3 regions of the Enterococcus durans genome follow, and region 3 is predicted to be linked to each of the others. Evidence: predicted binding sites of a transcription regulator. Region 3 holds the regulator's gene; each other region holds the start of a gene.
What was found. Region 3 encodes LexA, which represses DNA repair genes until DNA is damaged. Its sites were predicted from a motif close to CNAACANNTGTTNG; they were not measured.
Positions count from the first base shown of each region.

Region 1: CJZ72_RS03125 (Y-family DNA polymerase) is a predicted target of LexA. The motif match lies at 7,757-7,770, and genes of this name have one in related genera.
Region 2: recX (recombination regulator RecX) is a predicted target of LexA. The motif match lies at 7,898-7,911, and genes of this name have one in related genera.

Region 1 covers NZ_CP022930.1:637,009-647,130, reverse strand. Annotated here, with positions in the region: gene CJZ72_RS03155 (AraC family transcriptional regulator) at 1-358, shown strand, start outside; gene CJZ72_RS03150 (MFS transporter) at 547-1,875, shown strand; gene CJZ72_RS03145 (alpha-L-rhamnosidase-related protein) at 1,906-3,483, shown strand; gene CJZ72_RS03140 (MFS transporter) at 3,519-4,868, shown strand; gene CJZ72_RS03135 (hypothetical protein) at 5,568-5,822, opposite strand; gene CJZ72_RS03130 (hypothetical protein) at 5,884-6,378, opposite strand; gene CJZ72_RS03125 (Y-family DNA polymerase) at 6,341-7,732, opposite strand; gene CJZ72_RS14470 (hypothetical protein) at 8,117-8,293, shown strand; gene aroF (3-deoxy-7-phosphoheptulonate synthase) at 8,801-9,820, shown strand; gene aroB (3-dehydroquinate synthase) at 9,837-10,122, shown strand, end outside.
Region 2 covers NZ_CP022930.1:1,945,791-1,955,912, forward strand. Annotated here, with positions in the region: gene CJZ72_RS09250 (Mur ligase family protein) at 1-125, shown strand, start outside; gene CJZ72_RS09255 (LCP family glycopolymer transferase) at 433-1,608, shown strand; gene CJZ72_RS09260 (TspO/MBR family protein) at 1,675-2,145, opposite strand; gene CJZ72_RS09265 (fibronectin type III domain-containing protein) at 2,674-4,491, shown strand; gene CJZ72_RS09270 (lytic polysaccharide monooxygenase) at 4,570-5,148, shown strand; gene CJZ72_RS09275 (YcjF family protein) at 5,572-6,261, shown strand; gene rlmD (23S rRNA (uracil(1939)-C(5))-methyltransferase RlmD) at 6,441-7,817, opposite strand; gene recX (recombination regulator RecX) at 7,926-8,723, shown strand; gene mutY (A/G-specific adenine glycosylase) at 8,716-9,900, shown strand; gene ntdP (nucleoside tri-diphosphate phosphatase) at 9,994-10,122, shown strand, end outside.
Region 3 covers NZ_CP022930.1:2,336,238-2,346,359, forward strand. Annotated here, with positions in the region: gene CJZ72_RS11145 (QWxxN domain) at 484-7,608, shown strand; gene CJZ72_RS11155 (hypothetical protein) at 8,076-8,294, opposite strand; gene lexA (transcriptional repressor LexA) at 8,448-9,071, opposite strand; gene CJZ72_RS11165 (DUF896 family protein) at 9,218-9,469, shown strand; gene tkt (transketolase) at 9,570-10,122, shown strand, end outside.

The DNA.
Region 1 (10,122 bases), 1.3 Mb from region 3:
TGATCTAGAAGAAGAGTACGTAAGTAATCGTGAAAATCATGAATTAATTGCTATTTTGCGCTATATCGATAGTCACTTTAGACATTTGACCTTACAAGAATTGGCAAGACATTTTGGGTATAATGCGAATTATTTGAGTAATAAACTAAAAAAAGAAACTGGCAGTTCTTTTCAGGAGTTAGTCAACTCGTTACGCTATAAAACAACGATCGAATTGATGAGAGAAACGGATAAAAGTTTTGAAGATATCTCATACGAGATTGGGTTTGAAACAATTGCTTCCCTTTATAAATTAGTCGGAAAGTATACAGATCTAACGCCCAAAGAATTGCAGAAACGCCTTTTAAAGAAACAGTAAGTTATAAAATAGTGGGAGAATTAAATCAGTAATGTCTGATTTTATTCTCTTTTTTTTTGTAACTTTTCGTTTAGGTATTCTGTGATTTGGATAAAAAATCCTGTTTTTTTGCTATAGTCCAAATGACAGAATCCGTTTACAATTCAAAGTGTTCGAACAATCAAAATTATTAATAAGGAGTGTTCTACATGGTAAATCAAAAAAAATCAGCGACAGCTACGGTGAAAGAATATTCACCATTAGCAGTAGCGGCCGGTATTGGGTCGATGCTTGGCTCGGGTTGTATTGTTGGATTATCTGCTACGATTCCCGTTTGGCAAAAAGGATTGGAGTTAACGACTGGTCAGGTAGGGATCATCTCAGGTGGACTCACTTTTGCAATCGCTTTCGGTTCGTTGTTTACTGGACAGATTTCAAAGCTATTTGGACTTATTCGTGCATTTAACTGGATTAATTTATTTTATGCAATTGGCGCTGCTATCTGTATCTTTTCTTCTAGTTTCCCGATGCTATTGTTAGGAGTGATCATTATGGGAGTCGCATCTGGGGCTGACTTACCACTAAGTTTAACTGTGGTTTCTCATGATGCACCAGATGAACAAACTTCAGCACGATTGATCTCATCTACTCAAATTTTTTGGCAAGTCGGTGTATTTATTTCGTATATTTGCTCTTTTCTTTTATCAGGAGTTGAAGGTGTTTTAGGTGCACGGATCGTTTTTGCTATTTTATGTGCATTTGCTGTTTTTACTTGGATTTGGCGTGTTGTTTCTCCTAAATTTAGAAAATTCCATGAGGATGGGGAAGCTCGTCAAGCAATGATCAAAGTAACTGGCGAAACTAAGGATGTTTCGTTCAAAACAATTTTATTTGGTAACAATAAACAAAAATATTTAGGGTTCTTCGCTGCAATTTTAGTTTTCTATGTATGTTGGAATTTGTTAGCCAACACTTGGGGACAATTTCAAACATATGCATTGACAAATGCTGGTGCTAGTCAAGCCCAAGCGACAGGATTGGGAATTGCATTAAATGTGATTTCTCTGGTTACGACAATTGCTTTTGCCTCTGTAGCAGGGGGGAGATTTAGAAACAAAGCATTCTTCATCGGGGCGATTGTCCAATTTGGCGCAATGCTCGGCATGGCGCTGATTGGCGGTGGCGCAGGATTTATCGCTTTAGCCATCACAATCGCTTTTTACAACTTTGGTAATCCTTTAGCAGGAGAAGCAATTTATAAAGTTTGGACACAAGAATCATTTCCTTCAGAGGTTCGAGCATCACTGCAAGGATTTATCAATGGCTTTTCACGGATGTGCTGTGGATTATTTGCATTTGTGACACCGTATTTGGTAGCACCCGGACGTATCCAAACTTCAATGTTTGGTTTTGCAGGTATTGTGTTAGTTGCAACGATTTCAGGAATCATCATGATGCGCTTACAGAAAAAATATCCTGTCCTTCCAACGACTATCAAAGAAGAACAACACGAACAACAAGAAAAACTCACAGTATAAGAGCGCGAAGCAAAAAAGGGGAGCAAGAAAATGGCATTTACATTTCAAATAAACAATGACGTGACATGGAATCGAGAAGAACGGTTATTGAAAAAAGCACAAGAAAATCTACCAGAAATTTTAAAAACGGACATCCAACCAGTTGGTATCACGGAAATCATTGAAGATGAAAATGGCTTGAATGGTTATTCAGCCGTAGTTAGCGAAAAGAAAATCAGTGATTTAGCGAAATATGGCTTAGGAAGAGATCAAAAAATTATCTTAGATCTAGGAGATCACTACGTTGGTCATTTTAGCATCGATATTACTTCAGTCGGTTCGCCTATGGATGCACCATTATATTTACGAGTGAAATTTGCTGAAGTACCGGCAGAAGTAGTTGCAGACTCCAATGACTATGATGGATGGTTATCAAAATCTTGGATCCAAGAAGAGTATATCCATCTAGATGTCTTACCTGCACGATTGGAATTGCCTAGACGCTATAGCTGTCGATTTATCGAACTAGCGGTAATTGATACGTCACCAAAATGGCAAGCAAGTTTTTCTAACCCAGTGTTTGTGGCAGAAAGCTGTGTAGCGATGGAACAACTTACATCGTTTGAGATCCAAGATGACGAGTTATCTACTATCTACGATATTTCAGTAAAAACTTTGTTTGACTGTATGCAAGAAGTTTTTGAAGATGGTCCGAAAAGAGATCGGCGTTTGTGGATAGGAGACCTACGTTTACAGGCCTTAGCAAACTATGCTACCTTCGGGGATTTAGCCTTGACTAAACGTTGTCTATACCTGTTTGGAGGAATGACTACGACAGATGGAAAAATCCCTGCGAATGTTTTCACGGCTCCAAATCTGATTCCCGATGATACGTTTTTATTTGATTACAGCTTATTTTTCGCTGTGATTTTAGCTGATTTTTATTATCAGACAAAGGACCAAGAAGTATTAAGTGATTTGTACCCTGCAGCAAAAAAACAAATCGATCAAGCTTTGACGTTAGTAGATGATGAAGGACGCCTGAATTTGTTAGACGAATGGCCTGTATTTATTGACTGGTCGAATGAATTTGAAAAGAGTACCGCAGGGCAAGCTGTCTTGATTTATGCACTGAAACGCTTTATCCAACTAGCAGAATGGATGGAAGAACCTGATCTTATCACCTACCAAGAGCAACTAGGAGAATTAACAGTGTTTGCTCAAACTCAGCTGTTTGATGAAGAGAAAAATCAATTTATCATCGAGCAATCAAAGGAAATCAATGTAGCAAGCCAAGTATGGATGGTACTAGCAGAAGTATTTGACCAAGAAAAAAATAGCAAAATCATGGAAGAAATGATCTCTACACAATTTCCTATCACTGGGATTGCGACACCGTACATGTATCACCATGTTGTGGAGGCATTGTTTGTAGCGGGTCTGAAAGAAGAAGCGATTCAATTATTGAAAAATTATTGGGGGAAAATGATTGAACTGGGTGCTGATACATTCTGGGAAGCTTTTAAACCAGAAGAACCAGATTTTTCTCCATATGGAAGTCCGATCATGAGTAGTTATTGTCATGCGTGGAGCTGTACACCAGCTTATTTGATCAAAAAATATATTTAGCGAAGAAAAGAGGTAGGATCATGGATTCTCTAGAAATGAATACGATGAATAGTAAGCCGATTTCTAAATGGCGGCAGAGAATTGGATACGGTGTTTCAGATTTTGCTTGTAATTTGATCTGGCAAATGATTTCTTTGTATCTACTATTCTTTTATACAGATATTATGGCTTTGAACGCCGCTGCGGTGAGCCTGATGTTTTTATTAACTCGTTTTTTCGATGGGATAACTGATTTACTCGTAGGTTATTTGATTGATCACACCCATACACGTTGGGGAAAATCACGACCTTACTTTCTTTTTGGGGCGATCCCGTTTGCTTTGTTTGCGTATCTTTGTTTTAGCGTGCCAGATTTTTCTGCTAATGGTAAGTTGATCTATGCCTACGTTACGTATTTTGGCTTATCACTTTCCTATACGATCGTCAATGTCCCAATGGCATCCATTTTGCCTAGCTTGACGGCAGATACAGATGAACGAACAGCATTATCAACAACGAGGAAATTCTTTGCTTTTCTAGGTGCCACAGTTGTCAGTGCCACTGCATTACGATTTGTTGCTGCGTTTGGTGAAGGGAACCAGGCGAAAGGCTTTAGAATACTGATGATCATTTTTGGTTTCATTAGCTGTCTCGTTTTCTTATTCACTTTTTTCAACGTGAGAGAGATCCCGACAAAACAAGAAAATATTTCTTTAAAAAAGGTTCTTTCTTCACTAAAAATGAACCGTCCGTGGCTCATTTTTGCTGTGAATATCCTATTTATGTGGACTGGCTATTTTATCCAAACAAGCGCGTTGGTCTATTATTATACAGTAGTAATAGGAAGCCAAGCCTTATCGGTTTCCGTAGCTACCATCATGTCAGTTGTTCCAATGCTTGCTAATTTTTTAGTGCCGACTTTAGCCAAGCGTTTAGGAAAACGAAACCTATATATTCTTTCTTCGCTCATTCAAGCTGTGGGACTTGTTTTTATTCTTCTGGCTAAACAAGAGCAGCTGCTTATTTTAGCTGGTGCGGTAATTTCAGCAATTGGCTACGGTATGAAAGAAAGCATCTATTTTTCAATGCAAGCTGATCCAGTGGATTATGGAGAATGGAAAACAGGAATTAATGTTTCAGGTTCACTGTCAGCAATCAACGGCTTTTTGGGAAAAGTAGCACAAGCAATTGCTGGCGCTCTTGCAGGATTTTTATTGGCTTGGGGAAACTACCAAGCAGGAGTAACGCAACAAAGTGAACAAGCGCTATTTGCCATTAAAATCATGTATGGCTATCTGCCTTTGCTTCTAATTGGCTTATCGATCCTGACAATGTTTTTTTACGATTTAGACAAACTATATCCACAAATAAAAAAAGAATTGAAGGAACGACGGATCAATTCGTGAAAAAGAATTGGGAATATTCGATAATATATGAATGATACAATCGAGACAAATGTCGTCTCGGCTTGAGAAATTGAAGAAAAAACGAACAATACGCTTTTTGTATTGCTCGTTTTTTTTTTGAACTTTCCGAAAAACCTAACCGTGGGACGCCGTTTATTTGAGAGAGGCTAGGACAGAAGTGTTTAACTCGGAGAAATAAGAAGAAATGAACGAAAATTGCTTTTCAAATTTTTGTGAATTTCGGCTTATTTCCGAAGGAGTTGCTTCTGCTCCCACCGTTTACTCGAGAGTCTGTAGCAGAGATGTTTTTTAGATTTTTCCCATGTTCATAGTTTTCTATAAAAGAGAGTCGTGTCGACTACTGGCGAAGTAGCAGGATTTTTTATACAATGCTATCTGCTTTGAACCTCCACACTAGGCAGATGACGCCATGCTTTTTCATAGTAATAGAAGTAATTAAGTGGCTGAATTAGAAAAGTAATATTAATAAACTAGCAGTACAGAAAATCCCAGTAGAAACACGAATTCAGCATGTATTACTAATAACTCTGGTGTTTCTATTTGCGTTTGTTTAGTGATTTGATATACAGGGATAATATAAATTTATTGAAGGTCATTACTCTTGTTCCCACAACTCTTTTAATGCATTTGGTTGATAGAAAAAGTTCATTTTCCTATTTTTTTTACTCATTACTCGATTCAGCTATGTTCGTTTTCCAAATGTAAAATATCTTCCCAAAATTGAAAATATTGATCCGTCAACTGGATCTCTAGGACATCTATCCAAGAAATAAACTGTTCCTCTAACATGAAGCCTTTTTCTGTGAGATTAGGTTGGACAAACCCATGATATGTTTGTCCATTTTTACAGTGGACAATGATGAGTTGCTTGGCTATAAAAGTAGTAATGACAATAGTTTCGAAATGTTTATCAGCAGTTTTCAATAGAATCACTTCTTTCTAAAAAATGGGAGGAAATGGATAATGATAAGCAATGAAGGGATAAATAAAAAATTCACTCCTCTTCAGGGAATTGTTGATAAAATTCATCTTTGATCTGTTCCAATTCTTGGATGTTCTGTTTTGAGTGTAAGGATGGTTGTATGGATGCATCGTCAGAAAAAGCGACCGTGAACCATTTTTCCTCCTCTTTTTTCTCAATATGACGAATATCTGACCAGTAGATCTTCGTATCTTCAAGAACTAAGTAATAATCGTAAGCTTCACCAGTAAATATTCCTTCAATATTTTCTAGGTATCTGCCAAATTCGTCTTTTGTGTTTCGTTGAAGGGTGATTTTTTTATGGTAAAGAAAAGATTCTAATAGTACGGCATCGATTTCCTCACGAGACATCGGAGTTAGCGGCTGGATTTCTTTGATAGCCCATGCTTCGTTTTTTTTGATACCACTCATCAGTTCATCCATTGCAAATGCTGTGCCCCATTTCAATCCAAAAGGGCGGTCGCGGTATTCATTGTAATCGAGAAATTCCTTTTTCGTTCGACGCATGACCTTCACCTTCTATACCGGCTAATCCACCCGCATGCCCACCTACAAGAGAGCTTCGTGCAATTGCTCGACCACCTTCTAACAAGCTATGGGCATGGACGATCGATCTGAATCCATATTTCTGCCGGATCTTATCTACAACAAAATCGATTTTTGCATTTGCGACTTGCACTTCAGGCTCATCAAATAAATTTAATTGTAAGCTGTCTGTGTGGGCCAAATGGGAGCAATTCACGCCAATACTTCGAATGTCTTGCCGGCGATAATGTTTGTGAAAGAGGTTCAACAAGACAGCCGCTAATCGTTGACTTGAATTTGTCGCTTCGATGGTGGTTTGTTGATGAAATCCTGTCTTGCCTTGGCTATCTTTATACCCCAAAGAAAATCCTACCCAGAGACTGACGACTTGCGCTTTTACATGTTCGCGACGCAATCGTGTACCTACTTGATCCGCCATTTCTTTGATGACGATCTCGATTTCTTCTTGACGCGTGTAGTCACGATTTAAAATTTGACTGTTGCCGATACTTTTCGATTTAGGCACATATTTTTCTCCTAAAAAACTTCGATCGATTCCCCAAGCATGTGCAAACAGTTGCGTACCGATGACTCCCATATTTTCTTTTAGCCGATAATAGTCGGCATGTGCCAAATCGTAGATCGAAGTGATACCCATACGGTTGAGGCGTTTAGCTGTTCGGTGACCGATCCCCCAAAATTCGGTCAGTGATGGGATGTGCCAAACCTTATTTGCCACATCTTCGTAGCGCCATTCAGCGATTCGCTCTGGGTTATCTTTGGCTCCGTTATCTAGAGCTAACTTTGCGAGCAATGGATTATCACCGATACCGACAGTCGTGTAGATACCAGTTTGCTGATAAACATCCTCACAGATGATTTTTGCTAGATCCCAAGCATTTTTTACTTTAAAAAGTTTCAGACTATTCGTGACATCAAGAAAACTTTCATCAACGGAGTAGACGTGATGGTTCAATTCATCTGCATAAGTTTTGTAGATGGCATTGATTTGTTGATTTTTTTTCATGTAATAGGCCATTCTCGGCGGTGCAATATATAAATCACGCGGATAGGGGAAAGGCAGATCTCTTGCTCTGCTGATATTTGTGATACCATAGGCTTTTTTTGCAGCCGGACTAGAGGCTAAAATCAATCCGCTTCCTCGCTCTTCCAAGCAATCAGACGGATAAGACATAACAACAAGTTTGGCCGTTAAAGGATCTAAGTTACGCTCTACACATTCAACAGAAGCGTAGAAAGATTTGCAATCAATGCAAAGGATATCCCTGGAAGGTTCTTTTGTATAATCAAATTTAGGGTTTTGATTTTTAAACATAACAGTCACCTCTCATTAGTAATTAGAACACATGTTCGTATTTTGTGTCAATGGAAAAATCACATAACTTAGGTCTAAAAACAGTCATTCTTTTAAAGAAATGTTTTGTTTATGATTGCTGATAGAAATGAAAAGCGCTATACTAGCGGTAATAAATAGAAGAAAAATGATCATTTCATGGAAAAGTGTTAAATGAAAAGTTATTTTTACTTTTGCCTTAGATATTGCCGATGCGAAAACGATTCGACAGGGATGCTGAATGCCTCAAGTATGAATGATTTGAAAAAGAGACCAGTGAACTGGATAAAGAGATTTAATTTCCTTTTTCGACTTGTTTTACAGAATGAGAATAGAGTTGGTTATTAAAGAAATGGGGGAAAACAAATGTATATGCTGAATATTGGAACGAAAGATGCGATGTTAGCCGTTGCTATTATTATTATTCTCGGATTGACGATTTTTTATCATTGGTCGGTAGCGGCATTTATTATTACTGAATGTACTGTATGTTTTGCTTTTTGGGCGGGAGGTAGAAAACAAGATAAAAGGTTAGAAAAGTAACTATAAACAAATAGTGAAAAGGATCAAAATATACGAAGGTTTGCAGTTGGATTTGTTCGTATATTCTCTAGATTGAAAAATAAAAAAGAAAATCATGAAAAAGATATTGACATCTTTCAGAAACAAATCTATACTAAGTTCAATCTTAAATCAGTTTGGAGCGGTTTTTTATGAAAATGACCCTATGTACACAACTGAATAATTATTACTTTAGCTATTTTAGATAGGTTTGTATTCATGAGGTTATGGGTACAAACATCAGCGCTTGTTTGTATCTATGATGGCTAAGGATGTTTGAGATGACTTGCTCGCCGCATAGATGAAAAATCTATAGTGGCTTTTTTCTTTGATTTATTCATGGCCCACTGTAGATTTTCTACGGTGGGCTTTTTTAATACATAAAGGAGGAGCAAAGAGAAGCAAACTGAATATCTATCGATTCTATTGAATAAAAAAGCCATGAAGCAATTGTAAACTAAAAAAATAAAGAGCAGAGGATGTTATTTTATGATTTTGATTATTAAACCAGGTATCAAAGAAAATGAGTTACTACCCGTTATTTCACGTATTAAAGAAGAAGGGCTAGATGTCCAAATCAATCATGGAAAAGATCGCTTTGTTCTAGGACTTTTAGGCGATCCAAAAGTTATCCATGATGTTCCTTTTGAAAGATACGACATCGTGGAACGAGCAGTACCTATCTCAAACACGTATAAATTAACTTCACGTGAATTTCATCCACAAGATACGATCGTTGATGTGGACGGGGTCAAAATCGGTGACGGTAGTTTTGTAACAATGGCTGGACCTTGTTCCGTTGAAGGAGAAGAACAAATCATGGAAACGGCACGCATGGCAAAAGCTGGTGGTGCAAAAATTTTACGTGGTGGTGCATACAAACCAAGAACTTCACCTTACGCTTTCCAAGGATTGGGTGTAGAAGGATTGAAGATGATGCGTAAAGCAGCGGATCATTACGGTATGAAAGTCATCACCGAAGTAATGGATGAAGCACATATCGACGTTGTTTGCGAATACGCAGACATCATTCAGATTGGTGCCCGCAACATGCAAAACTTCCGTTTGTTAGAGGCTGTTGGTAAAACAGGTAAACCAATTGGCTTGAAACGAGGAATTTCAGGTACAATTGAAGAGTGGTTAAATGCAGCAGAATACATTGCTGTCCAAAATAATTTCAACGTCATCTTCATTGAACGTGGTATCCGTACTTACGAGCGTGCGACGCGAAATACCTTTGACTTGAGCGCTGTCCCAATCATCAAAAAATTAAGCCACTTCCCGATCATTGTTGATCCAAGTCACGGTACAGGGGTTTGGGATCTTGTTTCTCCAATGGCTAGAGCTGGTGTAGCAAGTGGTGCTGATGGAATGATCGTAGAGATCCATCCAGATCCTCTTCATGCTTGGTCAGATGGACAACAATCATTGAATGAAAAGAACTACTTGAAGATGATGAAGGAAGTAGATATTTTAGTGGAAGCAATGAAAGAGATCAACGCTTTATAGAAAAGAGGAGCGGAAAATGTTAGAAGTTGTCTTACCAGAAAAAAGCTATGAGATTGTCATTAAGCGAAATTCTCTCGAACAAATCTCCGAATGGATCGGTGGTTTATGGGGAAATAAAAAAATTGCTATCATCAGCGATACAAATGTATTCCCGATTTATGGAGAACAGATTCAAAAACAATTGGAAGCAACCTATGAAGTAGTCCACTATGTGGTACCAGCTGGTGAAAAAAGTAAATCCCTTGAAATGGCAGCTGTGCTTTATGATTTTCTAGCGGAAGAACAATTCACTAGAAGTGATG
Region 2 (10,122 bases), 390 kb from region 3:
TACTAAATGAAGATAGTTTACTCTTTGCAAAAGGATCTGTTACTGGAAGTGATTTTCAACAAATCGATAAATATATCCGGAAGATCGCAAATAAACGGAATTTGAAGAGTGAAGTCAGTGTTTAATAGGTTAAAAAAGAAGAGACAATGTCCAGGTTAAAGACAACGTTTCTTTTTTTTGACTGAAAAAAAGTATAAATATAATCTATCTATTTTAACCGAAATATGTAAAAGCGCTTTGAAAGACTAGAATTGCTACTTTTCTCTAAACAAATGCTATGGTATGATAGTTTAAGAATTTTGAAAAAATACATATAAATCAGTTATCCTTGTAATTATTATTTAAAGTTTTATTATGATTAACTAAGTGAATTGCTGAATTATTAGTTATGTGAGAAAATATTTTAACGAAAATGTGAGACAGAGGTGTATTATGAAGCGGTGGCAAAAAGTTATTTTAGCTTTTTTAGGCGTTCTTGTTATTCTGATTGGCGGGATCTCAGCTTATGGAATCAAGTTCATGGGAGAAGCAAGTAAAACAGTAGATCAAATATCTAAAAAATCAAGTCGAGTATCAACTAAGCGTGATAATAAAGTCAATATCGATGATAAGGAACCTTTTTCTGTGCTACTTTTAGGGCTAGATACGGGTGGACTTGGTCGGACAGAACAAGGTCGTTCGGATACGATGATGGTGGTTACCGTCAACCCACAACAAAAAAAATCAACGATCATCAGTTTAGATCGCGATATTTATACGAATATCGTTGGTTACGGCACCGTGGATAAGTTAAATCATGCCTATGCGTTTGGTGGCGTTGATATGGCAATGAATTCAATCGAGCAATTATTAGATATTCCCATCGATCATTACGTAACGATCAATCTAGATGGTATGGAAGATTTGATCAATGCGGTTGGGGGAATTGAAGTAAACAACAAAATCGACTTCACTCTAGATGGGATACATGTACCGGTTGGTAAGCAAACATTAGATGGAGAAAAAGGATTAGCGTATTCTCGGATGCGTCATGAAGATCCTAAAGGGGATGTTGGCCGACAAGCACGACAACGTGAAGTAGTTACCAAGATCGTGAACAAAGTGCTAAGTTTAGACGGCGTAAGCAATTATCGTAAAATATTAAAAGCTGTTGAAAAAAATGTCACTACCGATTTAGACTGGGATGACATGTTGGATGTAGCTACAAATTACACCTCTGCTTTTGAAACGATCAAACAAGATCAATTGCAAGGAAAAGATGCAATGATCGATAATATTTATTATCAGATACTAGGTCAAAATGATCTGTTAGCTATCCAAAATGAATTGAAAAAACAATTAGAGATCAAGACAAGTGATACATTGCCAAACTTAAAGAATGATAACGCGTCTTACATGTTCTATGACGACTCAGATGGTTCGGATGGAGAAAACACGGATGCTGGAACTACTAACAGCAGTTCAAGCTACTATTCTCAAGACACGAGTCAGTATAACAATCAATACAATAATGATACGACCCAAAATGGGTACCAAGATAATGGTCAGAATTACGATCAAAACTATGATCAGAACTACGATCAAAATTACGACCAAAATGGCTATTAAAAAAAGAAGCACTCGCGTTTGTTCAACTCCCGCGAGTGTTTCTTTTTATGCAAAAAATGAAGGCTATCAATTCAAAAAGTAGATAGAATAATTCAACAAGGTAGCAAATAGCACCCATAAATAGTACGGAACAAGTAACCACATCACCAAACGAAAATGTAGCCATAAATGATAGAGTAAGATCGTTAAGACAATGACTAGGATAGTAATATCGACAGCGGCAATAAAATTACTTTGCAAATTAAAGAATAAAGCAGACCAAAGAAAGTTACAGATAAATTGGATAACGAATAGTGTAAGAAGCTTACGCTTTAATTTTCTCTCATCCATTTGTGTTAAAAAATATAGTGCCATACCCGTTAAGATATAGAGTACTGTCCACATCGGCCCGAAGATCCAACTTGGTGGCGCGAACGGAGGCAAGTCTAATGAATAATAGTAACTTCCAGGATTGCCACTAAGTAGCCCTGATATAAATCCTAGGATAACGATTCCCACTGTACATAACCAAAAACGAAAATCTTTTAATATAACCATTTTATTATCTCCCTTCTATGATTTAAGTTTACCATGAACATTTCAGACATACTCAAATTTACTCTGAGGATCCAAAAGGTAAAAGTAATCATTCGGTTAGCTATTATTTTAGTTGATGGCTAGACAGAAGTATTTGACGTTTTGAAAATCAGCCATTTAGTCCTATTTAGAATGAGTGTAGGACAAAAGTAAGAAACACTTTTGTCTCATTCTTTAAAAACGAATAAACGGCGGGAGCAGAAGCAACGCCTTCGGAAATAAGCCGAAATTCACAAAAATTTGAAAAGCAATTTCCGTTAATTTCTTCTTATTTCTCGGAGTTAAACACTTCTGTCCCAGCCTCATTTGTACTACTCTTTCTTAGTTTTAAACTGATTTTTAGCAACAAACATGTTAAATTTAGAATTTGACTTTAATAAATTAAATAACGTTAATATTGTTTTGTTTGTTATTTTCTAAATGTTATAATTTATATGTAATCGGTTACATAAATGTTTTTAATAACAAAAATATGATAGGGGTGGGGAAATGGAGAAAAAGTTTAAAAGATTATTTGTAGGAGCGGCGCTTTGTAGTTTGCTGATTGCACCGTTATTGTTAGATGCAGAGGAAACATTGGCAACAGAACAAAGTAGTAAACAACAAGCAGATTTTGGGGTTGGTCAAGGTATTCAGTGGGGAGATCAAGTGGTCGCTCCTTTTGTGGACATGACTGCCTATAGCTCAAAAGAAGATCTTTCAAGCAACGGTGCGTTAGATCTTGCAGCAGTTGCAAAGAAGACTGAGCAAAAATTTTTTAATTTAGGATTCATGCAAGCAAAAGGAGTTAAAAATGACAGAATTGACTGGGCTTGGGGTGGCTTTAGTGGACTAAGCGAGAGTGACAATGATCAATGGCAATATGAAGGAATCAAAAAATCAATTCGTGAATTGAGAGGAATCGGTGGTGATGTGGCGATTTCTTTTGGTGGATTGAATTCTGGTGCTTTTTGGGAAACGACACAAGATATTTCTATTTTAGCTAATTCATACACCGAAATCATCCAAGGCTATGGCCTTACTCGAGTCGATTTCGATGTGGAAGCGGCAGCAATGGGCTATCAAGAAAATTTAGCAAATGCAAAAGCGATCAGGCAAGTCCAAGAAAAAACGGGTGTAGAAGTGACATTGACTTTACCAGTTATGGATACTGGGCTGATTTCGACAGGATTGTCTGTACTACAAGCCTATTTAGAGGCAGGAGTAGAGCTAACTACAGTTAATTTGATGACGATGTGTTATGGCAGTGTCGTTCCTGACTACGCACAAGGTTCTTTAGATGCAGTAGACAATACGATGGTTCAATTGAAGGATTATTACAAGCGTTTCACCAACACGACGTTAACAGATGAACAAGCATATGCAAGACTAGGCACAACGCCTTCGATTGGATTTGAAAGTGAAGCACATCCGTATTTTACAACAGCAATGCTCAATAAGGTTATCCAACATGCAAAAGAAAAGAAAATCGGTATGGTTTCTTACTGGTCAATGAACCGAGATGCAATGGTGGATGGTGGGCAAGGTAAAGTCAAAAATCAATATGAATTTTTAACGGTCGCTCAACAATTTGGCAAAGATACTCCATCACCAGAAGATTTTGAAAAACCATCTACACCAACTGATTTACATGGAGTGGCTTCCTCTGATTCGATCTCATTGTCATGGACTGCATCCACAGACAATGTTCAAGTATCTCATTATAATATTTACGAAGAAAATCGTTTGGTGGGAACAAGTAAGGTACCGAATTTCCTTCATAAGGGATTAAAACCAGCTACGACGTATTCTTATACGGTAGAAGCAGTAGACACAGCGGGTAATAAGTCAGAACGTTCTGCTATTTTGTCGCTTAAAACTAATGATGAAACGGAAGGCCAGCTACCAGTACCTTCTGTGCCACTTCAATTGACAGCTAAAAATATTTTACAGAATAAATTAACGTTAACATGGGTGAAAAATACACCGAATGAACAAGTGATGCACTATGCTATTTATCGTGACGGCATTCGTATAGGTGTCAGTGAAACGAATGAATTTGAAGATACTAATTTAGATGCTGGTACAACTTACACTTATCAAGTCAAAGCAATCAACCAATCTGGATCATCTGATTTCAGTCAAGCAATCACTGTTAAAACATTGGATGAAGATAGCCAAGGAAATACTTGGACAACTAATCAAGCCTACAGTATTGGAAGTATCGTAACTTATGGTGGATCTAGTTATCGCTGCTTACAAGCACATACATCAATTGCTGGCTGGACACCAGATATCGTACCAGCTTTATGGGAAAAAATCAGTTAAAAATCATAAAAGCATAATGTTTGTCATTGATAAAGAAAGCGATTACAATGAACCTATCAACTAATAGGAGGTTCATTCATGAAGAAGCTTAATGTCTTATTGTTTGTCGGTGTAGTCATGTTAGGGTTGTTTGGATTCGGTACTTCTGGATTTGCACATGGATATGTCACTTCCCCTGGAAGCCGTGCTTATTTTGGTACGGCAGCAGCGGGTAATTTGAATCAAAATGTTGGACGCGCACAGTGGGAGCCACAAAGTATCGAAGCACCTAAGAATACATTTATTGATGGAAAATTAGCAAGTGCTGGAGTCACTGGGTTTGAACCATTGGATGAGCAAACGGCAACAAGATGGCATAAAAGTGTGATCAATCCTGGTAATTTGACTATTTCATGGAACCTAACTGCGCAACATCGAACAAGCACATGGGATTACTATATGACAAAAACAGGTTGGAATCCTAATGCACCATTGAAAATCAGTGATTTTGAATTGATTGCGCAAATTGATGATAAAGCAACTGTACCACCTAAAATCGTCAATCAAACAATCACTGTTCCGCAAGATCGCAAAGGCTACCATGTGATTTTAGCTGTGTGGAACATCAGTGATACCACCAATGCTTTTTATCAAGCAATTGATGTAAATATCCAATAATAAGTAAATATCAATTAGGTTGGATAGAAGTGCTACTCCTAAATGAATAGGTCAGAATGCACGCAACTTCAAATTTTTGCGAGTCTTCATTTATTTTTCAAGGAGTTTCTACTGTTCTAATAGTTTATTCAATCCTATAGAGTGAGGGAAAAGTGAGTGTACTTTTCTCTCGCTTTTTTTGTGAGTCAATGATTTTGGTTCAGTAACAGGTTATTGTATCATGGAACTACACGGACATCAGGAAAATGTCTCGCTTAAAGCAACAAATAGGAAATCACTATGTGTGTATGTTGAAGCTTTGGATGTATCAAAATAGCTAATTGGCCTTTTTGTTTTGGTCGTCTTTGGCATATACAGAGAATGAGTGTTCTTCTCTTCAATCCATAAAGAAGAATGTTTTCAGTAATAAGGAGGAATCGATCGATGAGATTGTTAAAGAAAAAAGCAACAGTTAGTAAAGAAAAGAGTAAAGAACAGGAAGTTGATCCATTACTTTCAGAGGAATTAGACCAAGAAGAATTTGACTCTTTTTTCTCTGAAGTACTTAAAAAAATCCCACAAAAGACATCAAAGGTTATTTTGAATACGTACGAAAAATCAAAAAAAGTGGCCGAAACGATTCTGGAGAAAAATCAAGTGAAATTTGACCATGTGTTCGAAGATTTTTTAAAAGGGGTAGATCCAATCACTCGAAAAAAAAGCCATCGTATCATTCATGCTGCTTCATTGACAGCAGCGATCATTGGATGTTCTCCTATCCCATTTTCAGATGCTTTTTTATTGGTTCCGGTTCAGTTGACAATGATGGCTCGTTTGCATAAGCTATTCGGCCAGCCATGGTCTGAAAGTCTTGGAAAAAGTTTGTCAAAAGAATTAGTGGTGGTTAGCCTAGGCAGAAGTGCGGTGGGAAATCTCGTGAAATTTGTGCCAGCTGTTGGAACAGTTACAGGAGCTGCTATCAATGCGACTGTTGCTAGTGCAATTACAGAATCATTAGGTTGGGTCACTGTGAAAATGTTGAATGATGGAGAGGATATCTTTGAACAAGTCATGTCATTCAAAGGACAGTTCCAAACCTTATTTCGTGCATTGAAGACTGTCAGCAAAAAATAAACGAACGTGGTACAAATCTAAAAATCAGTTTTGTTACAGACTCTTGAATAAACGGCGGGAGCAGAAGCAACTCCTTCGAAAATAAGCCGAAATTCACAAAAATTTGAAAAACAATTTTCGTTAATTTCTTCTTATTTCTCGGAGTTAAACACTTCTATCTCGATCTTTTTCGATTAAGTCTATTTTTTTGTTAGCTTTACAACAACTTCACAACGGGCAGTTTGAGGGAACATATCAACAGATTGTAGATACTCGACCTGAAATTTTTTGCTTAATTCAACAAGGTCACGTGCCAGTGTTGAGACGTTGCAGGAAATATAGACAAGTTTAGTTGGCGGATAGGCTAAGATTGCTTGGATCAATTGAGGATCAAGTCCAGTTCTTGGCGGATCAACGATGATTCCATCTGGCTTAAATCCTTCTTTTAGCCATTTTGGTAATAATTCTTCGGCTGTTCCTACTTCATAGCGTGTATTCTGATAGCCCAAACGTTCCGCGTTTTTTCTGGCATCAGCGATAGCTTGAGGAACTGTATCCATTCCACGGATCTCTTTCGCCTGTTTTGCTACACTTAACCCGATCGTTCCTACTCCACAATAGGCATCAACGATCGTTTCGTTTGGTTGGATAGCTAATGCTTTGATTCCTTCGCCATAGAGAATTTCTGTTTGCTGTGGGTTCAATTGAAAGAAAGCACGAGGAGAAAGATCGAATGTCACTTCGTTGATATGCTCTTCAATTGCCTCTTTCCCCCATAAATGAAGGGTTTCATCACCCATCACTAGGGAAGTTTTATTTGGTTGTACATTTTGCATGATCGAAACAACTTCTGGTAATCTTTGATTGATCTCACGAATGAGTGCATTTTTTTGAGGGAATTTCCGACTTCGAGTAATAAAGACCACTTGTAACTCGCCTGTTTTGATTCCGACTCGGACCATGATCGTTCGGAAGATGCCGCTATTGCTTCTTTCATCATAAATAGGAAGATCATATTTATTCAAAAGGGTCACTACCGTATTCATTACCTTTTGTGTTCTTGGTTCTTGGACTAAGCAATCAGTCAATGGCACAAGTTCGTGCGAATTTGCTTGGTACAGTCCTGCTTCTATTTTTTGTGTTTTTTTATTTTTTCTTAGCTGAAATTGGGCCTTGTTACGATAGTGCCAAGGATCAGACATTCCGATCGTAGGGCGCAGTTGATAGGAACGGTATCCTTCTGGTTTAAATTTTTCAAGAGATTGCAAAAGTAAGTCTTTTTTGAAGTCGAGTTGCGCATGGTACGCTAAATGCTGTAACTGACAGCCACCGCATTCATAATAGACTGGACATGGAGCAACTACCCGATCCTTACTTTCTTTTTTGATTTTAACAAGCTGTCCTTCTGCATAACGAGGTGTAGCCTTTGTGATTTTCACAAGTACTTCTTCTTTGGGAAGGGCGTAAGGAACAAAGATGATCAATCGTTTAAAGTAACCGATACCTTCACCGTTGATGCCTAAACGCTTGATTTTCAAAGGGATGGTCTGGCCATTTTTGACAATAGTTTCTGTCATAAGTATCTTCCTTTTTTCTAATAGTGTGGCTTTATTCTAACATATAAAAAGAAAAGATGGGGATTTTCTATGGTATCATAGGAATATATGTTCGAAGGGAGAGAGTCGATGATAACTGTTACTAGAATCAGCAAGGGCAAGGGTCCTTTTTATCAAGTTGATTTATCTGAAGGAGATGCGTTGCGAGTATCGGAAGATATTTTAGTTCGCTATCGCTTATTGAAGGGCCAAGAGTTGACTGACGAAACGCTACAAGAGATAAGAAAGAGTAGCGGCTTTGATTTTGGCTTTCAGCAAGCCCTCAATTATTTGAGTTATCAACTGCGTTCTGAAAAAGAAATCAGAACGTATTTAAAAGACAAAGAAATCAATCTTGAAGACCGCAATAAAATCGTTGAACGGTTAAAAGAATTGGATTTGATCAATGACTTGGTTTATGGAGAAAGTTTTGTACGAACCAATGTCAGGTTAAGTGATAAAGGGCCCAAGAAATTAGCACAACAATTACAACAAAAGGGTTTGAAGCCAGAGATAATCGAACAGGCGTTGTTTCAATATCCTGATACAGATCAACAAACGATTGCTATGCAAGTAGCGGAAAAACTGTATCATAAAAATCACGGGAAAAGCCACAAGGAACTTATAAGAAAGATCCAACAAAATCTTTTAACAAAGGGATTTACACAAGAAGCCATCCAACAAGCAATAGCAAATCTGCCGCAAGAAGTAGATCAGGAGCAAGAATATGACCTTTTAGTAACACAGGGAGAAAAATTGTGGCGTAAAAATTTACGATTTGAATCGAAAAAAAGAAAAATGAAAATCAAACAAAGTTTATATCAAAAAGGATTTGATCTAGAGATGATCCAACGTTTTATTACGGAAAAGGAAGAAGAATGTGAATAAAGAATGGGAAAAATGGACAAGTGAGCAGAAAAAAGAATTCCAAAGGATTTTTATCGAATGGTACGAAAAAGAAAAGCGTAACCTTCCTTGGCGTTACAACCAAGACCCTTACCGAATTTGGATTTCTGAAATCATGCTTCAACAAACGCGTGTCGATACAGTGATTGATTATTTCTATCGTTTCATGGAGTGGTTTCCCACAATCGAATCGCTAGCAAATGCTCCAGAAGAAAAACTGCTTAAAGCTTGGGAAGGACTTGGCTACTATTCGAGAGTCCGAAACATCCAAACTGCGGCAAAACAAATCATGGCTGAATATGGCGGGGAAATGCCTCGCACGCCAGAAGAAATAAGTAAATTGAAGGGGATCGGTCCATACACGACTGGTGCAATTTCGAGTATAGCTTTTGGTTTGCCTGAGCCAGCAATCGATGGAAATGTCATGAGGGTAGTCAGTCGGCTATTTTGTATTGAAGAAGATATTGCAAAAGCATCGAGTAGAAAAACCTTTGATGAAGCGATGCGAAGTATTATTGATGAGAATCATCCAGGTGAGTTCAATCAAGCATTGATGGATCTAGGATCAGCTATTTGTACACCCACCTCACCACTTTGTGAGGAATGTCCTATCCAGGCTTTTTGTCTGGCAGAACAGGAAGGAAAGCAACAGCAGTATCCAGTAAAAACAAAAAAGGAAAAACCAAAAGACATTTATTATATTTGTGCAGCTATCCAGAATGAAGCGGGTGCCTATTATTTTGAAGAAAGGCATACACAAAAATTACTAGCAAAAATGTGGACATTTCCGATGCTGGAAGTGACAAAAGAAACATACCATCTTTTAAAAGAAGAGTGGGCGCAATCATATGAGCCTGACTTATTTGCGGAGTCGCTGGTGGCGGAAGAAGAAGGGCATATACTACCCTTTGCTTTTTCTGATGAGCTGATTTGGCAAAAGCGTCATTTGGGAGAAGTAACCCATCTTTTCAGCCATTTGAAATGGCATGTGCTTCTTTTCTATGGTCGTATACCCGCACAATCAGAAAATGTACTAAGTGAAACGAAAAACGCACGCTGGTTAAATCCCAATAGCTTTAATGACGTTGCTTTTCCGAAAGTTCAAGTCAAATTGCTGGAACAACTTGAGAAAAATCGAAACAATAGTAATCCTTTCTAGGCAAAGCACTTTTTTATTGATATAATAATTACGATGTCGGTGTAATGAACACCCAAACACAAAGCATGAGATGCTGCGTAAGGAAGGGTTGCTATGGGAGTCCCAAAAGAAGGCGAGTTTGTAACGATCCAAAGTTATAAACATGACGGCAAATTGCATCGAACGTGGCGTGATACCATGGTATTAAAAACAAGTGAGCATTCAATGATCGGTGTTAATGAT
Region 3 (10,122 bases):
GTCTATCGTCACTTTTTTTAAAAAAAAGAAATTATTGTTTGGATAATTATTTGTTTTTTCTGCAAGGTAGAGAACCTTTTCAAAGGAATCATAAAAATAATTCATTATGTTATTATCAGAGAATGAATTTTGAAAGTAAGCAGCTGATTGGGTTGCTGTTATAGCGATAATAGTGGAGGAAGTATACTAAGCATACAAATTCATAAAAAGAAATTAAACCTGATCAACTTCTAATTAATTGAATAAAATAATGTTATTTCGTTGTAGTTAACTCATTATTTCTATATTTTGAAAAGGCACATCAAAATTTTCTATCCTATAATCAAAGATAGGAAAGCTTGAGTGTTTTCGTGGGGATTATCATTTTTATTATATTAAGACTCTTGAGTTTTACCTTAGAGAAGCTTTCAGCAGTTGGTAGTCTGAAATACGGTTAAATTTGGTTGAGCAGATTTGAGTTATTAATAAGAGAGGATGATGAAAATGCCCCAGACAGATTTTAGAGAAAAAACTGGTCGATTCTATAATGAGATGAATGATGAGAACTATAGTCCAAAGGCCACACAAGAAAAGCTGAATTTTATTGCCGATTCTATTGGCCAACAACCAACACGAGAAGCCCTGTTATCTCCAACAGGAATACTTTTTCTATTAAGTATCTTACAAAATTTAGAATTACCTTCAGAAGGGGGACCAAAACAAGAAAATGCTGTTCAAAAAACCTCCGCAGCGTTTGAAGCAAACACGGTGGTACAAACGAGGCATGAAAGAGAAAAAGTAAGAATTGATTCATTTCTATCAAGTTCTACGGTGAACACTACACGTGTGAATCAGCCTACACCGCTGAATCGAACAGAAAAAAGTGACGCCATACAAGAATCATCATCAGGATCTTCGAGACGTGTTTATATTTTGTCAGAAGAAGTTCATAACCTGAGCCTGGAACTCCATAAGTTAGCCTATGGTATTAAGGAACTTTCAAATTGTACGACAGAAAAAGAAACTTTTCAGTTAGGTGGAACGATTGAAAAAACTCATTTTAATACGATTTGTCAAACAGCAACTGCTAAATCTAATCAAGTGAATAAACAGGATCCAATTCAATCAAAGGAGATTAAACACTTTTTGTTTGCAAGTTCTTCGGAAAAGAAAAAAGGAACAGCTAATTCTTTTTCAAGTGGAGAGGCAGCTCAAATGTTGAGAAAAAACTTTCAAGCATTCTTTGAAAAAGAATATGCACAGAGCCATAACTCTAACGATAATGTGGTTTCGCAGCAGGCATCTTTTTGGGAAGAACTAACTGAAACGTTTTCTTCTTTTTTTAGTCAATTTGAACAGACAACCTATTCAGAACAACAGGGAGGTGCGCCAGGTGACTCGATTATGGATTGCTTTTTAAGTATGATGATGCGGACTTTTTCGGTTCACTATGAGAACCCGGAGTCAGTGGCTCAACGAACGAAACGAGATGTCAGTTGGCTTATCAATTCACATATCTCAAATCATTCCGAAACCCCAAAATCAACGAAAACGAACCCGTCGGAGCCAGAAAATAAACCCTCAACTTCGGAACAAAATGAGTTTGTTTTGAAAGAAGACGAAGTAGTTTTTTTGTCAAAGATTAGTCAGTTAACTAGTGATCTAGCAACCAGGTTAGATAGCTTTGTTCAAAGAATAATCCCAACCTTTGGTATTGAAGCAAAGCCACTTTCCGAGCAAGAGCAATCTTTGATGACATCAACTGAAGCGATTTTAATGGACGAACAATCTGATAGACCAACATCTTTGACCGATGACTTTGAGAGAAAACAAGTCGATCAAATGAATGAAACGATTATCACTAAACAATTACTTCTCACACGTTTTCCAGAGCCATTACCGATATTTTTTTATAATAACGAACTTTTTCAGAGGAAAAATGAAACAAGTAACGTAAATAAAAAACTTAAAGAATTTTTCATGAAAGAAAAATGTGCGAACGATACTACTCCCGATGTAGAATTACTAGAAATTGCTCAAAAATGGATTGGAAATAAAGAGATAGATAAATTGGAAAGAAAACATTTTTTGGCGTACATTATCCTTGAAAATTACGGAATAGAGAACGTGAGGTGGGGAGAATTTATATCTGCCGGTAAACTGCAAGATATCTTTTTACAGTGGAAAACCAATACGTTATTAGAAGATTATACATACAAAGAAATCACTGGTAAGACGAGTCAATATGATTTGTCTAAAACAGACCCCATCTTAGTCACTGCTTTTAATGAATATAAAAAAGAAAGAGATTGCATATTCGCTGAATTTACGAAGGGGGTACCACACACTATTCCTAGCACTCAGATACTCTCTCCTATCTATCATGAGGATAGTTTGTTTCATGCACGTGGAAAAACAGAAGAGGTAAATGAAGAAGTTTGGCACTTTCTTGCTAGTCAAAAATTTTCAAAGGATCTTACATCGTCAAGAGAATTAGTTCAAAAGGTGCAAGAATGGATCTTTGCGGGAAAAAATTATGGAACGATTATAGAAAGACAACATCAAGTTGCTGAGTTAATTTGTAAAGTATATGGGGGGACAACTGAAAATATGTCTCCCACTATGGCACGGCTCTATTTATTGCAATGGGAAGATAACAATGCACAAGTAGGGTACAGCTTTAGAGAAGTTGAAAAGGAAAAAGATGGCGAATCCACGAAAGATAAAGCAACTGAAACAGAGAATCTTGAGAAAAAAATCGCGGATTTTATTCGGGAAAATGACATTGAAGTCCCACAACTAAATAAAAAACTACCTGAACTTGATGAAAAACAAAAAGAGAATCAGCGTATAGAAATTTCTTCTTTGTTAGCTAAAAATGGAATGCCTTACGTGTATTTTGATCCTAAAAGTCTTATTCAAGCGGTCACACAGTGGCTGTTTTTTGGGACAGTAAATTCGGAGCTAGTGCATTCTGTTGAGCTAGATGTAACCAACTCAGAACCATCGAATTCTCTTGGAATTAAGGAAACTAGCCCAGAAGCATTGTATGCTTTTAAAATCAAGCAATTAGCCAATGTGCTCCTTGAAAAGGAGGAAGGAGAAGAAATCTCAGAAGAACTAGCAAATGACATTGTAGGTGAATGGCTAGCTGATACAACTAAAGAAGAGACCGAATTACAGGAACTTAGAACAAAAGACGAGTTCATACCTAGTGGTGTTACTTCTGTATGGCAAAGCCCAAAATTGCTGGGAAAAGTGGAAGCTTTTTTGCGTCAAGAGAGTTTGTTGCCACCTGGCAGAGCAATAAAAGAAACAGTATTAATTGCCGCAGGGAAATGGCTCATGCCAGAGGATAATAAAAATGTTTTTCACAAAGAAAATCTTCAAGCATTCGTCAAAGTAATAACAAAAGAATTGAATTTTTATGGAGGAAAAGGCGAGGAAATATCAGATAAAGTTGCCGAAATGATGGTGAGGAAGTGGGTATTTGAGAATATACTCGGAGGATCATTCGAAGAATACTTAGCTAAGAAAATTATGGAAGCACCAGATCCATCCATGTTTACTGTCTCTCAACTTGAAAGTGATCTTTACGGCGCTTTATCTGACTTCAACCGTAGAATCCCTGTAGATGAGTTTAAGAATCAGGTAATCGAACAGCAACATAATTTTGTTATGCTATGGAAAAATTTAATTCAAACATCACTATCTGTTGACATTAATCAGCTAGAAAAACAGGATTTGATTTCTCGTTCTGGACTATTTCCACAGATGATAGGGGGAAAACTATTAGAGTTTGTAGGGAATCCTAAAGGAATTAATGATTCACAAAAGAAAAGTCTAGGTGTAGCTTTCATGGATAGCGTAGTTGAAAAAAAAGAACTACGTTTTGTTGAGTTACAGGCAATTTTACTGCCCGCATTGCTTGCAACAGCACAACTAGAACCAGAAGCATTACGTGAAGCTTTCACTAAAGGAAATTATAAAGAAGTGGCCCTGAGTACTTTCTTTGGATACTGGAAAAGAGGTTATTTCAGAGTAGTTGAAGAACAAAAAGCAGTAAATACTTTGTTACAATCCTATCAAAAAGCAGCGCTTAATTGGCGTAGTAAAAAAGCTTTAGCAGAAGAAGTGATTCAAGCGTGCTATGATGCCGATGCACCACTCGTGGGCGATGTAATTCTCCATCCATTGGGCACTCCACCGTTTCACCAAAAAACACGCGAAGAGGAGATCGACTACTATCTAAGTGGAGAAAATCCTTGTCCAACATTGAAGAGGCCGCTCCCTGTTTTGGAAGAAAAATATAAAGAGTTGACAAAAAATGTGGCAGATACTTATGCGCGACTGGATAAGAAGATGATTGAAATAGCACTGCATGCTATGAATTCAACTGAGTCCGAATTTCTTTTTTCGCAAAAGACACAGATTTATGAAGCATCTGCAGAACTTCGAAAAGAAACTGCTACTAGTCGAGGATTTCCTATGTGGAAAAATTTATCATTAAAAGACACCGATTTGTTCATGGCGAAACGTGGTAAGGAAGAACGAGTGTATGGATTGAAAAAGTTGGGAAAGGACTTAGGGTATGCTGTCTATCGAGTAGACAAGGATCCAGAATTGTACAATAAACATGAGTTTTTTGCGGAGAAGTACGTCTATACGCGTGATCGATTAGAATTTAGTGTGAATAAAGACAGTCAGCTATTTAGCTCTTTGCATAGTCAATCTCTTAGTGCTCAAGAGATATTTGCCAGAGGCTTAGGCACGCTGCACTATGATAAATTCTATGACCGAATGTATAAAAGTGGAGATGAAAAAACAAGGAGAGAAAAAGGGATTGACATCCTTTTGGGTCTTATTCCTTTTTATGACTGTGTGACAGGAATCATCGAAAAAGATGCAGAAAAGGCGGTTCCAGCCTGTGTGATGGATGTTCTTTTATGGCTTCCAATAGTAGGACAGACGATTGCAATGACTGCAAAATTTGGAACAGGTGTGTTAAGAGAACTTCTAAAAGGAGGGATAAAAGGTGTCTTACGAAATAGCAAATATTTTCTCCCTACCCGTGCTGAATTATTAAGTTTGGGGATTGAACTGATTCGATACATCGATCCAGGTATTGAAACTATATATGATATAAGCAAATTGCTGCCCAAATTAACGCACTTGAAATTTAGAGTCCAAAGCACGGAAATAAAGAATCTGGTTACGTCGTTAGAAAAACTAACAAAAGAAACCTCAGTTGCTTCGGGATCCATTGTGAAAGCCCGATTGCCAAAAGGCGGCCCAGAGGTACCAGTGAAACTCATAGATAAACGTCTATATGTACAGGTGATAAATTCAAATGGAGATAAATTCGGTCAATATTACCTATTGAAAAATAAACAGTTAGAAGTTTATAAAGGTCCAGTAAAATTTTCAGAAGATCAGAAAAAATTGATTAATCAAGTAGCAGTCAAAATAAATGATGATCTGAATGTGTATGACAGAATAAATGCAAACCCTCAAGCGTATGGTGAAGGGAACGTCAGGACGGTATCCGACTATCCTCATAAACCAGATGAACGCTTGATTCAATTAAACAATCAATGGGTTCCAGTCAAAGAAACGGTGATTGCAGGGCACAGTGTACGTTACGATGTAGAGTTTGAGGGAATCCTGTATCCTGTAAACTTCAACGGTGCCGAGTGGTATTTTGAAGCAGTGACTTCGCCTTTTTTAGGAAAAAAAGTGGGGAACAAAATTGGAAAAAAACTCAGAAATTTCGAAACTCATTCAAAGCCAATCCTGTTTTCGGCACCTAATGAGAGAGGATTAGTGCGAGATGCTTCGGGAAGAACGTATATTAAGATAAAAAATCATTATGTACCGCTCATCTTATTGGATGAGAGAGCAAGACGTTACCATTTGGTGAAAAAAAATGCGAATAGCCCCATGATGATTCTAAGATTCCACCCAGAATTCAATCAATTTCGTGTTGAAACAGTCTTGGAGAGAAAAATCTGGGAAGCTGAACTTAAGTTGGAGTATGATAAATTTGAGGCAAATTATCACAGAACTGGAGGATCACAACCAGGAGGATCACAACCAGTAGGACCGCAACCAGGAGGATCACAACAAGTAGCCCTGCCACAATTCGATTTGAGTACGCGCTTCAGTTTTATACAGGAGATAGACAAACTTCCTATTGGTCCAGATAGATCAGATATGTGGAATGCCGTAAGACAAGCATCTGTACTGCCTCCATCAAATCAAATGCCTCTAAGTCAAATAATGATACAACGATTGTCGGTTCCAATGGATCTAACGGTACAACCTCAGAAATTGACTAATTTTATTCCAAATAGACCTAATGAGGTTCTGGCCTCCTCTTTGGAAAACGAGATTTATCTAAAGACAAGCATGATGAAGAATGATCTGAATCCCCACTTCACTTCACTTCCTAACCGGCCTAAGCTCGATTTTCAAGTAATCAAGGGAGTCGATACAAGGAACTCACCTGATTTTCTCAAAGATTTTCAAGTAGATCTTAAAAAGGGAGTTGATAAGGGAAGACGCGCATTTTCATATCTAAAAGATCGATGCCAACAATTGGCGAGTGTCCCAGATATTTCAGCTACCAAAGAAGGGCAATATTTGGCACAAATGTTCACAATAGAACATGCAATAGATAAAAATCAGATACTAAAAGAGATTAATCAAAGATTGCTATCAATAGCAGAAAGAGGGGAACGAATCCTTCAAGCAACAATAGATACAGGCTTTGAAAATATTTGGATTGCATCTACTGATTTGGTTTTGAATCAAAATACAGGGAGATACGAAACACAATTAGTAAAAAAAGTGGGAGTTTATGCATTCGTGATACCAACTGATCCACAAGCTAGAATGGTCTTTCTGGCCGATACTTTTCATTTGCCACCTGATCCAGTTATTGAGAGAAGAAGGGATCTATTCAAAGTAATTCTACATGAATCGACACATCTTGGTGCACGTACGGGTGATATAGCGCTAGCCCCGAGTCCACGGAAAGGTTATGAAATAAGTGGTAAGGAGCTGTTAGATGATTATCATAAAAACTTTCCTCAAATAGTAAAATCTCCGGCCTTTCATAATTTTGTCGATCGATTAGCAGAACAGCAAAATTTGCCGAATTTATCGCCACAGGCAGTTGAGAGAGCTTTGATTTTCGATGATATGTTACGAGTGAATTTTCACATGGAAGATGCTGAAATGATAGCAGTTATCATCAGAGACCTTGCCGAGCAAAGAAGTTTTGACTTTAAAAAAAGGGTAACAAGAAATCTTGATGAGCAACCATTAGCAGACCAACTAGCAACGATATTTAAAAATTACGCCTTGTCTTCTCTTTTTAATTTAGATCAATATCACTTAAGTCCTCACTTGAATCGAACACAAGAACAAGAGAATATAAAAAATAGTGCTGATCCTCATGAGAAAATGGAAGCAGAAAAGGAAAAAGATAAAAATACACCAAATGTGAAAAGAGAAGAAGAGAAGAGAAGTATATTAAAGGCTATAGCAACAGGAATAGAAAAAAGCAATGCTAGAAGATCAGTGAATAGAAAAAGTTCGAAAATTGGGGAGCTAGCAATAAATTAGGGATAAATAGACAGTCGTTTTCTGATTTAAACTGCAGAAGTTTCACCTAAAAATAAGTGTTACAAGCGCTATTGAATATATAAAATAGGAAAGTGTAATCAAGAGATTCGACAAACATGTGAACTTGAAATAGATAGTTGCAACAGCCATTTTTAAGACGAGTTACATTATGGAATTCAGTAAGGCTTAACCAAGAGACAACGAAAACATCCGTCAGTTATACATGGTAAAGAATGTGGGATAAAACTAAAAATCAGTTTTGCAACAGACTCTCGAATAAACGAAAGGCCAAAAGACAGGTTTTTCGTAAAATTTAAAAAAAACGAGCAATACAAAAAGCGTATTGTTCGTTTTTTTCTTCAATTTCTCAAATCAAAACAACTTTTGTCCCACTCCCATTCTTTTTGAAGAAGGGGGAGGAATAGTAGATTTTTATTCTGAAAATAAACAATCAGCTCCTTGGTTCATTAGGAGTGTCTGGAACTGTAGTAGGATTCTTGATAAAAGGGATCATCATGATGCCGACGTCGTTCAGACTGACGGTATTTCTTTTCATCCCACAACATGAACCACAAAGCAAACAACGGAACAAACACTAAAAGTGCTGGTCGAATACCAAAGTTACCAATAACAATACCTAAGAATAATACCATTAATACCAAGCCAAGACGTCTCATTGATTTCATGATTTCTCACCTCATTATTTTATGCGAACAAAAGTTCGTATTTATAGTATACGAACTTTTGTTCGATTTGTAAAGAGGGAAGTTGAAAAAATGAGCTACACCTTTTTACGGCACAGCTCATTGCTTTTATCTATTTCGAAAATTCATAGCATTCTAGTAAATATGACTGCGGTAAAGACCTACTACGCGACCGAGAATGGACACTTGATCCAAAATGATTGGTTCTAACAAATCATTTTCTGGCTGTAGTCGGAAGTGGTCTTTTTCCTTGTAGAATCGTTTGCATGTTGCTTCATCTTCTGCTGTCATGGCAATGACGATATCACCGTTTTGTGCAGTTTCTTGTTTACGGACAATCACGTTGTCTCCGTCTAAAATACCTGCATTGATCATACTTTCGCCACGGATCGTTAACATGAACAAACTGCCTTCTTCAGAAGAAAGATTAGGCGGTACAGGGAAAAAATCCGAAGCATCTTCGACTGCTAAAATCGGCTCCCCAGCAGTAACCACCCCAAGTACGGGAATCGTGGAAGGTCGAACCCCGATTTTTGCCAATCCTTGTTTTGTCAATTCGATTGCACGAGGTTTTGTTGGGTCTCTTTGAATAAAGCCTTTTTTTTCAAGCCTTGCTAAATGGCCATGTACAGTAGAGGTAGAAGAAAGCTGAACGGCTTCCCCGATCTCTCTTACAGTTGGTGGGTAACCTTTTCGAGACACTTGTTCATGGATATATCGTAAGACTTCGATTTGTCTAGTTTCAGTTTGTCGGGCCACAAGGTACACCTTCTTTCAATTAATAACTAAATCATATCATATAAAAGGTCTTGTTTCAAACAAATGTTCGTATTTATATTAGTTTATCTAGTTGTTTTTTTTCCGTTTTTTATATAATATGAAGTAGAGTAAAAGGAGGTCTCCATATGCTATCACCCGAAAAAATCGAGCGAATCAACGAATTGGCTCGGATAAAGAAAGAAAAAGGCTTATCAGAAGCGGAAAAAAAAGAACAATTAGAGTTAAGAGAAGAGTATTTAAATGCCTTTCGCTCGGGAATGAGACATCATATTGAAGGAATGAAAATCGTCGATCCTGAAGGAAATGATGTCACACCAGATAAATTAAAAGAAATCCAGAAGAAAAAAGGCTTACACAACCGGAAAAACAACTTTTAGTAAAAAATACTAAAAATCATTGCTTTTTCTAGTGGTATCTTATAAAATGGTATGTGAGTAATAAAGGTAAAAAAAACCTAAATTAATAGGAGGGGTTATTTTGTTTGACAAAATCGACCAACTAGGCGTAAACACGATTCGTACATTAAGTATTGAAGCAGTTCAAAAGGCAAATTCTGGACATCCGGGGCTACCGATGGGGGCAGCACCAATGGCGTATGCACTATGGACAAAACATCTGAAAGTAAATCCGACTACTTCTAAAAACTGGGCGGATCGTGATCGATTCGTATTATCAGCTGGTCATGGTTCTGCGATGTTGTATAGCTTATTGCATCTGGCGGGTTATCAAGTTTCGATTGATGATTTAAAACAATTTCGTCAATGGGATTCAAAAACACCAGGACATCCTGAAGTGAACCATACAGACGGTGTCGAAGCAACTACTGGTCCATTAGGTCAAGGTATTGCGATGGCTGTTGGGATGGCAATGGCAGAAGCACACTTAGCAGCAACATATAACAGAGAAAACTTCAACATCGTGGATCATCACACCTACGCTATCTGTGGTGACGGCGATTTGATGGAGGGCGTTTCTCAAGAAGCTAGCTCAATGGCTGGTCACATGAAACTAGGAAAATTGATTGTTTTGT